Regions from separate parts of the Aureimonas phyllosphaerae genome, predicted to be linked through region 4. Evidence: predicted binding sites of a transcription regulator. Region 4 holds the regulator's gene; each other region holds the start of a gene.
The links. The regulator LexA, encoded in region 4, represses DNA repair genes until DNA is damaged. The targets are predictions, from matches to a motif close to TGTTCNNNNTGTGTTCNG.
Positions count from the first base shown of each region.

Region 1: ACLNGM_RS01740 (putative DNA modification/repair radical SAM protein) is a predicted target of LexA. The motif match lies at 2,070-2,087, and genes of this name have one in related genera.
Region 2: ACLNGM_RS07830 (ATP-dependent helicase) is a predicted target of LexA. The motif match lies at 1,336-1,353, and genes of this name have one in related genera.
Region 3: dinB (DNA polymerase IV) is a predicted target of LexA. The motif match lies at 2,075-2,092, and genes of this name have one in related genera.

Region 1 is NZ_CP181348.1:376,076-379,280, forward strand. It holds gene ACLNGM_RS01735 (UdgX family uracil-DNA binding protein) at 1-818, opposite strand, end outside; gene ACLNGM_RS01740 (putative DNA modification/repair radical SAM protein) at 818-2,056, opposite strand; gene ACLNGM_RS01745 (BA14K family protein) at 2,280-2,729, shown strand; gene ACLNGM_RS01750 (BA14K family protein) at 2,934-3,205, shown strand, end outside.
Region 2 is NZ_CP181348.1:1,683,219-1,686,423, reverse strand. It holds gene ACLNGM_RS07835 (AsmA-like C-terminal region-containing protein) at 1-1,180, opposite strand, end outside; gene ACLNGM_RS07830 (ATP-dependent helicase) at 1,378-3,205, shown strand, end outside.
Region 3 is NZ_CP181348.1:3,694,853-3,698,057, reverse strand. It holds gene arsC (arsenate reductase (glutaredoxin)) at 1-74, opposite strand, end outside; gene ACLNGM_RS17660 (haloacid dehalogenase type II) at 116-838, opposite strand; gene dinB (DNA polymerase IV) at 900-2,042, opposite strand; gene ACLNGM_RS17650 (NnrU family protein) at 2,153-2,845, opposite strand; gene ACLNGM_RS17645 (acyl-CoA thioesterase) at 2,923-3,205, opposite strand, start outside.
Region 4 is NZ_CP181348.1:3,393,019-3,396,223, forward strand. It holds gene moaC (cyclic pyranopterin monophosphate synthase MoaC) at 1-262, shown strand, start outside; gene glp (gephyrin-like molybdotransferase Glp) at 259-1,479, shown strand; gene lexA (transcriptional repressor LexA) at 1,572-2,228, shown strand; gene ACLNGM_RS16185 (ComEC/Rec2 family competence protein) at 2,182-3,205, opposite strand, start outside.

The sequences.
Region 1 (3,205 bases), 1.7 Mb from region 4:
TTCCGCTCCGCCTGTTTCTCGTGGCGGAAACTCGGGAGCGTCGGCTGGGTTTCGATCATGCGGCGCTGCGCCGCCTCCGCGCCCCGGATCAGCGGCTCGATCAGGGTCGCTTCGGGCAGGTTGTGCCAATATTTCTTCGGCATCTCGGCCTGCATCGCCTTCACCTTCAGCCGTGCCGGGTTGAAGATCGAGGCGTAGTAGGTGAGCCAGAGCGCCTCCATGTCGTCGTCGGCGGGCTTCTGCGAGGGGTCGGCGCCCGGCGCGAAGACCATCTCGACGCCGTCCCAGTGGACGGAGCGCTTGGGCGTCAGGATGCTCCAGATCATGCCGGGGAAGCGGCGCATGAAGAACGGGGCGGTGAGTTCGACGACGTGGTGGAAGGGCTCGAACCAGGCGATGTACTGGCGCTGGCCCTCGGCGTCCTCGATCTCGCGGAAGCGTACGAAGGCCTTCATCTTGTGGCTGTCGCGATAGACCGCCTTCTGCATCTCGACGGCGCGGCGCGTGTCGGGGTCGGAGACGATCTCGAGGAGCTTCTTCTCGTCCTGCAGGCGCCAGAGGAGGCGATAGGCGAAGACGAAGCGCTCAGGGTCGGCGTGGCAGATGAGCTTGCGCGCGACGTCCGGAAACGCCTTCGGAACGTTGAAGGGCGCGGCGTCGGCAGGGCGGTCCGGCAGGGGCTCGGCAAAGAGCGGCGCCGGATCCTCACTGACGGCGAAGGCCATCTCCTCCGGCGGGACGTGCAGCGCCAGCGCCGTGCGGGCCGCTTCGCGCCAGCCGTCGAAATCCGCCGGGTGGTTGAGGCGTGCCAGAAACATCAGAAGAGGCTCAGCTGCTCGGCCTTGGGCGCCACCAGCCCGCGCAGGTTCTCCCGGTCGGTGAGGCCCCCCGGCGTCCAGTCCAGCGCCTGCACGAAGGGGCGTACCTTTTCCACCGAGTGGCAGAGCCGGGCGACGTCGTTGAGGCGCAGCGACCGGTGGCGGCGCGTCGACAGGATGCGGTCGACCGCCTTTGTGCCGAAGCCCGGCACGCGCAGGAGCATCTCGCGATCCGCCTTGTTGACGTCGACCGGGAAGCGCCCGCGGTTCTTCAGCGCCCAGGCGAGCTTCGGGTCGATGGCAAGGTCCAGCATCCCGTCGGCCGAGCCGCCCGACACGATCTCGTCGCGCCCGAACCCGTAGAAGCGCATCAGCCAGTCCGCCTGGTAGAGGCGGTGCTCGCGCATCAGGGGCGGCTTGGCGAGCGGCAGGCGCGAGGAGGCATCCGGGATCGGCGAGAAGGCGGAATAATAGACGCGGCGCAGCCGGTAGTTGCCGTAGAGGTTCTCGGACCGGCCGAGGATCAGGTCGTCGTTCGCCCCGTCGGCGCCGATGATCATCTGCGTCGACTGGCCGCCCGGCGCGAACTTGGCCGGCTTGGCGCGGTCCCTCGCCTCGCCCTTGTGCTCGTCGATCTTGAGCCGCAGGTGCCCCATCGAGCGCTTGATGTCGCGCGGCTTCTTCTCGGGCGCCAGCGCCTCCAGCGCGATGTCGGTCGGCAGCTCGATGTTGATCGACAGGCGGTCGGCGAAGAGGCCGGCCTCCTCGATCAGCTTCGGCGACGCGTCGGGGATGGTCTTCAGGTGGATGTAGCCCGCGAAGTTCTCCTCCATCCGCAGCTTTCGCGCGATACGGACCATCTCCTCCATCGTATAGTCGGAGTTGCGGATGATGCCGGAGGAGAGGAACAGGCCCTCGATGTAGTTCCGCTTGTAGAACTCCATCGTCAGTTTCACGACCTCCTCCACCGAGAAGCGCGCCCGCGCGACGTTGGAGGACGAGCGGTTCACGCAGTAGACGCAGTCGTAGATGCAGAAGTTGGTCATCAGGATCTTGAGCAGCGAGATGCACCGCCCGTCCGGCGCATAGGCGTGGCAGATCCCCGAGCCTTCGGTCGAGCCGATGCCCTTGGACTTCGTCGAATCCCGTTTCGACGTCCCGCTGGAAGCGCAGGACGCGTCGTACTTGGCGGCGTCCGAGAGGATCGCCAGCTTCTGCATCAGGGTCGGCTTGCTCATTCTCTCTATATAGTGTTCCCGCTTCGTTCAGGCCATGCGCGGCGACGGCTTTTCCACCGTCTGCGACCGGAGCGTTTGAACCCAATGCGTTCAGGTCGCGTTCAGGTTGCGACGCTCATTTTGGATCATGGATGGAACCGGATGACAGATCCCCGGTTCCTGCGGTCCGTCACTCCGGTCTGTAGCCGCGACGCTACCGCCAACTTTTGGGAGAAAGCCCTTCATGCGTAAGCTGTTCCAGTCCTTCATGGCCGCCGCGGTGCTGGCCACTGGCGTCGTCACCTTCTCGGCTCCGCAGGCCGAGGCCCAGAGCTTCCGCGAGCGTCAGCGTTTCGTCGAGCGCTTCTGCGCCCGCAACCCCGGTGCGCGCGACTGCCGCGACTTCCGCCGCGACGGCCGTCGCTGGGACGACCGCCGCTATAATCGCTGGTATCGCGAGAGCTATCGCGACCGGAACCGCGGCGATGCCGCCGCCGCCGCGATCTTCGGCTTCGCCGCCGGCGCTGCCGTGGGTGCCGCCGCCAACGCGAACCGCGGGCCCGCCTATCGCGAAGGCGTCGTGGTGAGCCGCTCGCAGGCCGCCCGTTGCGCCGCGCGCTACCGCACCTACGATCCGCGCACCAACACCTATGTCGCCAACAGCGCGGGCGAACGTCGCTACTGCAACCTCTAAGTCGCAGCGATCTCCTCCAGGAAAAGGCGTCGGGCACCCACCCGGCGCCTTTTTCGCGTGGCGGCACCTTTCCGTCTTTTAAGGGCTCGGGGCCGAAACTTCCGCGTTCAGCTATCGTTCATGTGCGATCGTGCTTCATCACCGTCGACAGCCGGGCGAGCGCCCGGCATTGAACGAACCGGCGGTGCCGGATGGGAGCTTTCCATGCGCAAGACGTTTCTTGCTCTCGTAACCTCTGCCCTGGCCCTGACCGCCGCCGTGCCGGCGGCGCAGGCCGATCCCTGGCGCCATCGCGACCGAGGCAATGCGGGCGACGTGCTGCTTGGCGGCGCGGTGGGCCTCGCCGCCGGTGCGTTGCTCGGCTCGGCCCTGTCGCAGCCGCAGCAGCCCCGCTACTACGAGCCCGCGCCGCGCTACTACGAGCCGCCGCCGCGCCCGGTCTATGTCGCGCCGCCCTCCTACGAGGACACGATCCC
Region 2 (3,205 bases), 1.7 Mb from region 4:
CGGGAAGCTCGGCCGAGAGCGACTGGAGAGACCAGCCCTCGGTGGCCGGCGAGCCGGCCAGCGAGACGTTGCGGATCGTGGTGTCGCCGACGGTCACCAGCGGCAGGGCGAGGCGCACGCGCCCCGGCATTCGCGGCGTCGGCAGCCGCGCGAGGGCCGCGCGCAGAGCCTCGATCCGGGCCGCCAGTCCCGGCGCCTCGCCGCTGGGGGCGGCAGGCGGCGCGATGCGGTCGACGTCGATCGCCTGTCCGTCGAGTTGCAGGTCGAAGCGCGGGATCGACCCGACGTCGATCAGCGCCGAGCCGGTCGCGACATAGGGCTGCTGCGGATCGCCGACCTCGGCGCGAAGGTCGCTCGCCCGAAGCGAGGTCGGCGTGACGTCGAGCCGGGCGGTCATGCGCGAGGGCGGCAGGATCGCCGGCGGCTTGCCGTCGCGGCTCGCCGCCGGATCGATCGGGCTCGAGACGCTGAGCGTGCCGCCGGCCAGGGGCTCGCCGTCGATCGTGGAGACGATCGCATCGAAGGCGGCGCGCGTGTCGAGGCGCTGCGAATCGATCGTCAGGCGGGCGGCGAGCCGCCCCTCTCCTGCGCCCGTGCCGGTCGAGAGCGAAACGGCCAGGGGCTCGCCGTCGGCGAGCAGCGTCGCGCTGCCGGCAAAGGGCCCGCGCAGCGACTGCGCCGAGAGGATGCCGTTGACGTCGGTCAGCGCGATGCGGCGCCCCGAGCGGCGGTCGGCGAGAAGTGCCGAACCGTCGGCCACCACGATCCGCTCCAGCACCACCGTTTCCTCAGGCGGGGCGGCCCCGGATCCGACCGGCCAGCGGATCGCGCCGTCGGCCTCGACAGGGAGGCTCAGCGCCGGGCCGTCGATCTGCATGTCGAAGATGCGGATCTCGCCCGACAGGTAGGGCGCCAGCTCGGCGTCCATGCGGAAGGCGCGCGCCGTCAGCACCGGGTCGGCCGGATCGTCGCCCACCACGACGTCGGTGAATGACAAGGACGGGAACGGCAGGAGCCGGGCCGAGGCCGTGCCTCGCACCTCGACGCGTTGCCCGAGAATGCGCGACGCCTCGGCCTCGAAGCTCGCGCGGTAGCTCGTCCAGTCGATGAAGGAGGGGCCGACGAGAAGCGCGAGGAGGACGACCACGAGAAGGCCGCCCAGCGCGATGAAGAGCTTCATGCGTCATGCCTCCTTCCCGACGGGCGCGCGTCCGGCCGCCCGAGCGGCAGCATCCGTCCTCGTTCTTGCGGCATAAGTCGCGGAAAGAGCAAGGCGGCCGGCACCACAGACAAGGGGAAAGGCAACGGCGCGGGGTGGGACCTCCGTCTCGATCATGTTCCCCTAGTGTTCCCCGCGAAATCGATTAAGTAGGGGCGATGGACGAGACACGTGATCCGAACGCCGCCCCCGCTGGCCGGCCGAAGGGCGGCATCGCCGCGCGCGCGCTGGCCGCACGCGGCGGCCCGGTCGCGCCGAACGCGGCCGACTACCTTTCGGGGCTGAACCCGGAGCAGCGGGCCGCGGTCGAGACGACCGAGGGCCCGGTGCTGGTCTTGGCGGGCGCGGGCACCGGCAAGACACGCGTCCTGACGACCCGCATCGCCCATATCCTGGCGACCCGCCGCGCCTTTCCGTCGCAGATCCTCGCGGTGACCTTCACCAACAAGGCCGCGCGCGAGATGAAGACGCGAATCGGTCATCTCGTCGGCGGCGAGGTGGAGGGCATGCCGTGGCTCGGCACGTTCCACTCGATCGGCGTCAAGATCCTGCGCCGCCATGCCGAGCTCGTCGGCCTCAAGTCGAACTTCACCATTCTCGACACCGACGACCAGATCCGCCTGATCAAGCAACTGATCCAGGCCGAGAACCTCGACGACAAGCGCTGGCCGGCGCGCACCTTCGCCAACCTGATGGACGGCTGGAAGAACAAGGGCCTGACGCCGGACAAGATCCCGGAGGGCGACGCGCGCGCCTTCGCCAACGGCAAGGGGCGCGAGCTCTACCGCGCCTACCAGGACCGCCTCGTCAGCCTCAACGCGGCCGATTTCGGCGACCTCCTGATGCATCCGATCGCGATCTTCCAGAACCATCCGGACGTGCTCGCCGACTACCACAAGCGCTTCCGCTACATCCTCGTCGACGAGTACCAGGACACCAACGTCGCGCAGTATCTCTGGCTGCGCCTTCTCGCCCAGCATTCCGCCGTGCGCGCCGAGGCGGGACAGGACAAGGTGAACGTCTGCTGCGTCGGCGACGACGACCAGTCGATCTACGGCTGGCGCGGCGCGGAGGTCGACAACATCCTGCGCTTCGAGCGCGACTTTCCCGGCGCGACGGTGATCCGGCTGGAGCGCAACTACCGCTCCACCGAGCATATCCTGGGCGCAGCCGCCGGCCTCATCGCCAACAACGAGGACCGGCTCGGCAAGACGCTCTTCACGGACCTGCGCGATCCCGAGCACGAGAAGGTGACGGTCAACGCGGGCTGGGACTCGGAAGAAGAGGCGCGCGCGATCGGGGAGGAGATCGAGCAGCTCCAGCGCAAGGGCGTCAAGCTCAACGACATGGCGATCCTGGTGCGCGCCTCGTTCCAGATGCGCGAGTTCGAGGACCGCTTCGTCACGCTCGGCCTGAACTACCGCGTCATCGGCGGCCCGCGCTTCTACGAGCGGCAGGAGATCCGCGACGCGCTGGCCTATTTCCGCTGCGTCTGCCAGCCGGCCGACGACCTCGCCTTCGAGCGCATCGTCAATACGCCCAAGCGCGGCCTCGGCGACGCCGCGATCCGCCTCCTGCATGACTATGCCCGCGCCAAGGGCCTGCCGCTCATCGCGGCGGCGGCCGACATCGTGCAAGGGGACGAGTTGAAGCCGCGCCCGCGCGCCGCGCTGGCCGATGTCGTGCGCAACTTCGAGCGCTGGTCGGGCCTCCTGTCCACCATGCGCCACACCGACCTCGGCGAGATGATCCTCGACGAGTCCGGCTATACCGAGATGTGGCAGGCCGACCGCTCGGCCGAGGCGCCGGGCCGGCTGGAGAACCTGAAGGAACTCATCCGCTCCATGGACGACTACGAGAGCCTGCCGGGCTTTCTAGAGCATATCGCCCTCGTCATGGACGCCGAGCAGAACGCCGAGACCGACGCCGTCTCGATCATGACCCTGCATTCGGCCAAGGGGCTGGAGTTCGAGACCGTGTTCCTGC
Region 3 (3,205 bases), 300 kb from region 4:
CCCGATTGGCGAATCATCTCCAGAACGTTGCGGGACGTGCCGCAGGCGGGGTTGTGGTAGATCGTGACGCTCATCGTGGGGTCCGGGTCGGAAGAAAGAGGCGCGGCGGGGCGGTCTAGCATCCCAGTTGCCTTGCGGCATCCACGAGATCCTCCGCCACCACGTCCCAGTCTCGCGCGGGCTCGAGATCGGTCGCTTGTTCGGAGCCGTGCTCGCGCGGTCGGCAGATGAAGACGGTGCCAAGGCCGAGGGCGCTGGCGGCTGCGAGGTCGTCGTTGTGGGCGGCGACCATGGCGGCGCGTTCGGGCGGCAGGCCGACGGCTTCGATGGAGCGCAGGTAGGTTTCCGGCCGCGGCTTGTAGGTCTGCGCGATCTCGGCCCCGACGATCACGTCCCACGGCAGGCCGCCGAAACGCGCGAGGTTCATCATGCCTGCGATATGGCTGTTGGAGATCGGGCCGATCGCGAAACGACGCTTGAGGCGTGCCAGTCCTTCGACGCTGTCCGGCCATGGATCGAGCCGCTCCCACGCGCGGTTGAGGTCGGCCAGTTCGCTGTCGGGCAGGGCTGCGGGTTCGACGCCATGGCGCAGGAGGACGCGTCCTAAGTTCTCGCGGTTCAGGATGTCGAGCCGCACGAACGCGCGCTCGCCTGACCGCACCCGTTCCATGGAAGGCTGGTACTCCGCCCGCCATTCGTCGGCGAAGCGTGAGGGATCGACGTCGATCCCATGACGCCGGAGAAACGGTTCGGCCCTGCGCGCGACGCTCGTGCGCCAGTCGACCACGGTGCCGAAGACGTCGAAGCCGAGAAAACCGATCGTGTCGAACGTATCCATGCCCGCGCTCCCTGATTGGCCTTCGAAAGATAGATCAGGACCTGCGACCGTCAGCCGCCGGTCACAGCGGCAGCGCGAACTGGGCGGGCGGTGGGGCCGACATGGTTTCGTTGGTCAGCGCCGAAAGCGTCACGCCGAGAAGACGGACACCGCGTGGATCGGCCGGCAGATCGTCGATCAGGCGGAAGGCCGCCCGCTCGATCTCGGCACGCGAGCCGACCGGTGCGGCGGACGACAGGGCGCGGGTGATCTGGCGGAAATCGGCATACTTGACCTTCAGCGTCACGGTCCGCCCCCGCGTTCCCGCGCCCTCGCAATGCCGCCAGACCTTGTCGATGATCGGCCCCAGCGCCTCGCGCATTTCGTCCGGCGTATAGAGATCGGCGGAGAACGTGTTCTCGGCCCCGACCGACTTTCGGATGCGGTTGGCGCGCACCGGACGCTCGTCGATGCCGCGCGAGATGCCGTAATAGTAGGGGCCGATCTTGCCGAAGCGCTCCTGCAGGAAGGCGAGGGATTGCGCCTTGAGGTCGGCGCCCGTGTGGATGCCGAGCCGCTCCATCTTGGCGACGGTCGCCGGGCCGACGCCGTGGAAGCGGCCGACGGGCAGCGTTTCCACGAAGGCCGCGCCCATCGCGGGCGTCACCACGAAGAGCCCATCGGGCTTGCGATGGTCGGAGGCGAGCTTGGCGAGGAACTTGTTGTAGGAGACGCCGGCCGAGGCGGTGAGGCCGGTGACCTCGCGGATGCGCCGGCGGATCGCTTCGGCGATCGCGGTGGCGGACGTGATGCCCTGCTTGTTCTCCGTCACGTCGAGATAGGCCTCGTCGAGCGACAGCGGCTCGATGATGTCGGTGTGTTCGGCGAAGATCTCGCGAATCTGGAGCGAGACGGCCTTGTAGACGTCGAAGCGCGGCTTCACGAACAGAAGGTCGGGGCAGCGGCGCTTGGCGGTGACCGACGGCATGGCCGAGCGTACGCCGAAGGCACGGGCCTCGTAGCTTGCCGCCGCCACGACGCCGCGCTGCGCCGAACCGCCGACAGCCAGCGGCTTGCCGCGCAGCGACGGATCGTCCCGCTGCTCGACCGAGGCATAGAACGCATCCATGTCGACATGGATGATCTTGCGCTGGCGGGTCGGTCTCGCGGCGCCCGCGCGATCGATCCCGTCGTCGGCTTCCACCTCTGCCTCGCGCGCCACCATCGCCTTTCTCTGCGGCCGTCGTCACCAGCCGACAGAACAGATCAGGAACGCAATGGCAAGCCGCTTCGCACGGCGCCAGCCCCTAGTCCACAGGAGCGTTGGCCGAGCCGTCAGACAACCCAGCGCCAGATGCCGGCCGCCCAGCCGGCGAGGGGAATGTGGGCCCAGGTTGCGACAAGCCAGACCACCACCCCGCCCGCAAGGGCATGCATGCCGAAACCGCCGAAACGCGCCCGGCCTGCCGCGACGGCGGCGAACGGCCAGAAGCTGGTTCGTGCGCTCCAGGATCGCCATCCCGCCGGATCGAGCGCCGCGCGCTTGCGCTCCTGCAGCGCCGAGCCGACCAGCGCCAGGATGATGATCGCCAGGCAGAGCACGACGTTCTTCGGGATCGGATAGACGAGGATATGCGACAGGCCCCAGATCGCGAAGGACCACATCATCGGGTGCCGGGTCACGGCGAAGACTCCACGTGCCTCGGCATGGGCGGGGTCGGTCTTCGAGCCGGACAGCGTGGGGTTGCGGACCAGCGAGCCCATGAAGAGGATCGAGGCGACGAGCATCAGGACTGTGGCGATCGCCCAGAGACCGTCGCCGACGTCCCAGAGGGGTTCGGTGACGGGCGCGGCGCGATAGGCCCAGACCGTGGCGCCGAGCGTTGCGAAGGCAACGAGCGTGTAGACGCCCTGGAAGCCCTTCTCTCCCAACCTCGCGACGAGAGGGCCCCGGAGCGGGTGGGACAGAAGAAAGTGCGAGCCGACGAACAGCGCCGAGGTCGCCAGAACACTGAAGGCACCGTCCATCCGCCATCTCCCGCTTTGCGCCATGCAGATTAGCCTATCCGCGCTTCCGGCGGATGACGCCGTGTGTCGCGGTGGGGCTAGCTCTGAACCGGGATCGGCCGCGGCTTCCGATTGGCGTCGATCGCGACGAAGGTGAAGACGCCTTGCGTCACCTGCTCGACCTCCTCGCCCTCGCGGCTGCGGCGCCAGGCCTCGACGTTGATGCGCATTGAGGTGCGGCCGACATGCAAAATCTCGGCGTAGAGGCTCACCTCGTCGCCGACATAGACGGGCTTGAGGAAGCGCATGGCCTCGATCGCGATCGTGGCGCAGCGACCTCGTGCGAGGCGAGCCGCCGCCGTGCCGGCCGCGAAGTCCATC
Region 4 (3,205 bases):
CATTCCCCTCTGCCATCAGCTGCTGCTCGAGAAGGTGTCCGTCGATCTGGAGATTCAGGCAGCGCTTCCCGGCATCCGCGTTACGGCGAGCGCACGCGTGACCGGCAAGACCGGCATCGAGATGGAGGCGCTTACCGCTGTCTCCATAGCGTGCCTCACGATCTACGACATGGCCAAGGCCGTCGATCGGGGCATGTCGATCACGGCCATCCGTCTCATCGAGAAGACGGGCGGGCGTTCGGGACACTGGTCGGCCTCATGACGCTGGTTCCGTTCGACGAGGCCGTTGAACGGCTGCTTCGCAATGTCAGCCCTGTCGACGGTATCGAAGCCATCGCGATCGAAGACGCGTGTGGACGCGTCCTACCCGCCGACCTCCACGCGCGCCGAACCCAACCTGCGTTCGATGCTTCCGCGATGGATGGGTACGCGGTGCGTGCGGCGGACCTGACCGGCCCCTCTCCGGTTCTGAAGGTCGTCGGGGAATCGGCGGCGGGGCATGCCTTCTCCGGCAGTCTGTCGACGGACGAGGCGGTGCGCATCTTCACCGGCGCGCCGGTCCCCGATGGTGCGGATGCAGTGGTCATTCAGGAGAATACGGATCGACCCGCTGAGTCTAAGGTCCGCATTCTGGAACGCGTCGAGCCCGGGGCGCACATTCGCCGCGCTGGCAACGATTTCCGCCTCTCCGACGTCCTCGCGCCAGCCGCGTCCCGGCTGACACCCGCTGCCTGCGCCCTCGCGGCAAGCGGCGGCTATGGAACGATCGAAGTCCGGCGACGGGTGCGTGTCGCCATCGCGGCCACGGGCGACGAACTGGTTCCTCCGGGCACGCCGGCGGGACCCTCGCAGACCGTCGCATCCAACACGCTGGCCATCTCGATGATCGTTCGCGTGATCGGTGGCTCTGTCATCGACCTCGGGATCATCCCCGATCGCCGGGACGATCTCGCGTCGGCCATCGAGCGGGCCCAGAACGCAAGGGCCGACATCCTGGTGACCGTCGGCGGCGCATCGGTGGGCGACCACGATCTCGTCGGACCGGTCCTCACCGAAGCCGGTGCCACGCTCGATTTCTGGCGGGTCGCAATGCGGCCGGGAAAACCGTTGATGGCTGGCTCGCTGGGCCCTATGCGCATCCTTGGTCTACCGGGAAACCCAGCGTCCAGCCTCGTCACCGCCGAACTGTTCCTGCGCCCGCTGATCGAGAAACTGTCCGGCGCCGCTCCCGTCAGTCGCCGGAGACGCGGCATCCTTGGGCTCGACGTCAAGGCCAACGACAAGCGGACGGACTTCCTGCGCGCCCACATCCAAATCGACCCCGCCGGCTCGCCATGCCGCGTCGTGCCGCTGCCTCGGCAGGACTCCTCGCTTCTCTCGGTTTTCGCGCGTGCCGACGCTCTCCTCGTTCGCCCGGCCTTCGCGCCGGCTGCCGTCGCAGGCGAGCCGTGCGAGTACGTTATGCTGACCACCGGATGATCCTTGCAGAACACAAACGGAACAGCTAGGTTTGTTCAGGTTTTGTTTCGAGGAATCGTCCCATGCTGACGCGCAAGCAGCACGAGCTTCTGATGTTCATTCATGAGCGTCTGCAATCGGTGGGCGTCCCTCCGTCCTTCGACGAGATGAAGGACGCCTTGGATCTCCGTTCGAAGTCCGGCATCCACCGCTTGATCACGGCGCTCGAGGAGCGCGGCTTCATCCGGCGCCTACCAAATCGGGCGCGGGCGCTGGAGGTGGTGAAGCTGCCGGAGTCCGCAGCCAAGGCGGCGGCCGCGCCGCCTGCCTCCCGTCCGTCCAACGTGGAGCCCTTGTTCAAGACACCGCGAGCCGTCGAACGCGACGTTTCCTCCGTGCCGGTCATGGGCCGCATCGCAGCCGGTGTTCCGATCTCGGCCATTCAGCAGAACACGCACGACATCGTCGTGCCGCCCGAGATGCTTGGATCCGGCGAACATTACGCGCTGGAGGTCAAGGGCGACTCGATGATCGAAGCCGGCATCCTGGATGGGGATACCGTCGTGATTCAGCGCAGCGAGTCGGCGAGCGCTGGAGAAATCGTGGTCGCGCTCGTCGATGATGAGGAAGCCACGCTGAAACGATTTCGCCGCAAGGGCGGCATGGTGGCGCTCGAGGCCGCCAATCCGGCTTACGAGACGCGTCTGCTGGGCGCTGATCGGGTCAAGGTCCAGGGGAAACTGGTGGGGCTGATCCGGCGCTATCACTGACAGCGCGACGATCCTCGGCGCGGCCTGTCGTTTCGGCCGTCGCGCTGTCCGATTTGCGCCAGTACTCAGGCCATGCCGCGAAGCGATGGCGGTTCCAGGCCTGCGGCTCGGTCGGTATGGAGTGGCGCATTTCGATCGTTGCGTCAGAGGCGCGGGAGATCGCGAGAGAGCCGGTTCGGCGCAGGGTCCTCAACGTGACCAGTCGGGCATCGCCGGTCCGGCAGGCGTTCGCCCGGACAGCCCGCGCCATGATGGCGATATCGCTGTCGCGGCAGACGTCGTCGAGCTTCTGATAATCATCGCTCCACGCGATCCGCAGTCCGGACCGGGTTAGTCCGCGACAGATGCCGTCTTCGCATCGGAATGCTCCGGCGCTGGAAAGATTGGACGTCACGGCGCCGTCCGTCGTTGGGGCGGACACCAAGCTAGTCCGGCTGTGACTTGCCCGCTGTCCCGGCTCGGTTTGCAACGCGCGTCGCCACTGGTCCCAGACGAAGGTGGATGGTCGTGGCTGGACGGAGTGCAGTTGCCCGTCCCTATCGATCAAAGCGAGTTCGCGACCGTCCTCGAAGAGCAAGAGCTCCGGAGCAGGTCCGGGACGCAAGAGCGCAAAGCCGATGGCAATCGGCGCAAGCGCGAACCAGCGAAGTCCGCTGGCGGAAAAGGAGACGATGAGGATCGCGGCCGAAAAGCAGATGAGTGCTGGGCCGCTGATCAGGCCGGTCGGATAGTCCGGAAACGCGTCGGCGAGATAGGCAGCCAGGGCGAAGACGAGGTCGAGGCCCCACCCCATCGCCTTGAGGGGAAGAACGTGAAGGCCGAACGGCATGGCCAGCACGGCCAGCATCGCAAACGGCATGATCCAAAAGCTGAAGAAAGGCGTCGCCACGATGTTGGCGATGAGCGAGAACGGAGCGCCGCGCTGGAAGTGGTAGATCGCGTACGGCGCGGTAGCGGCGCCGGCAATCAGCGACGAC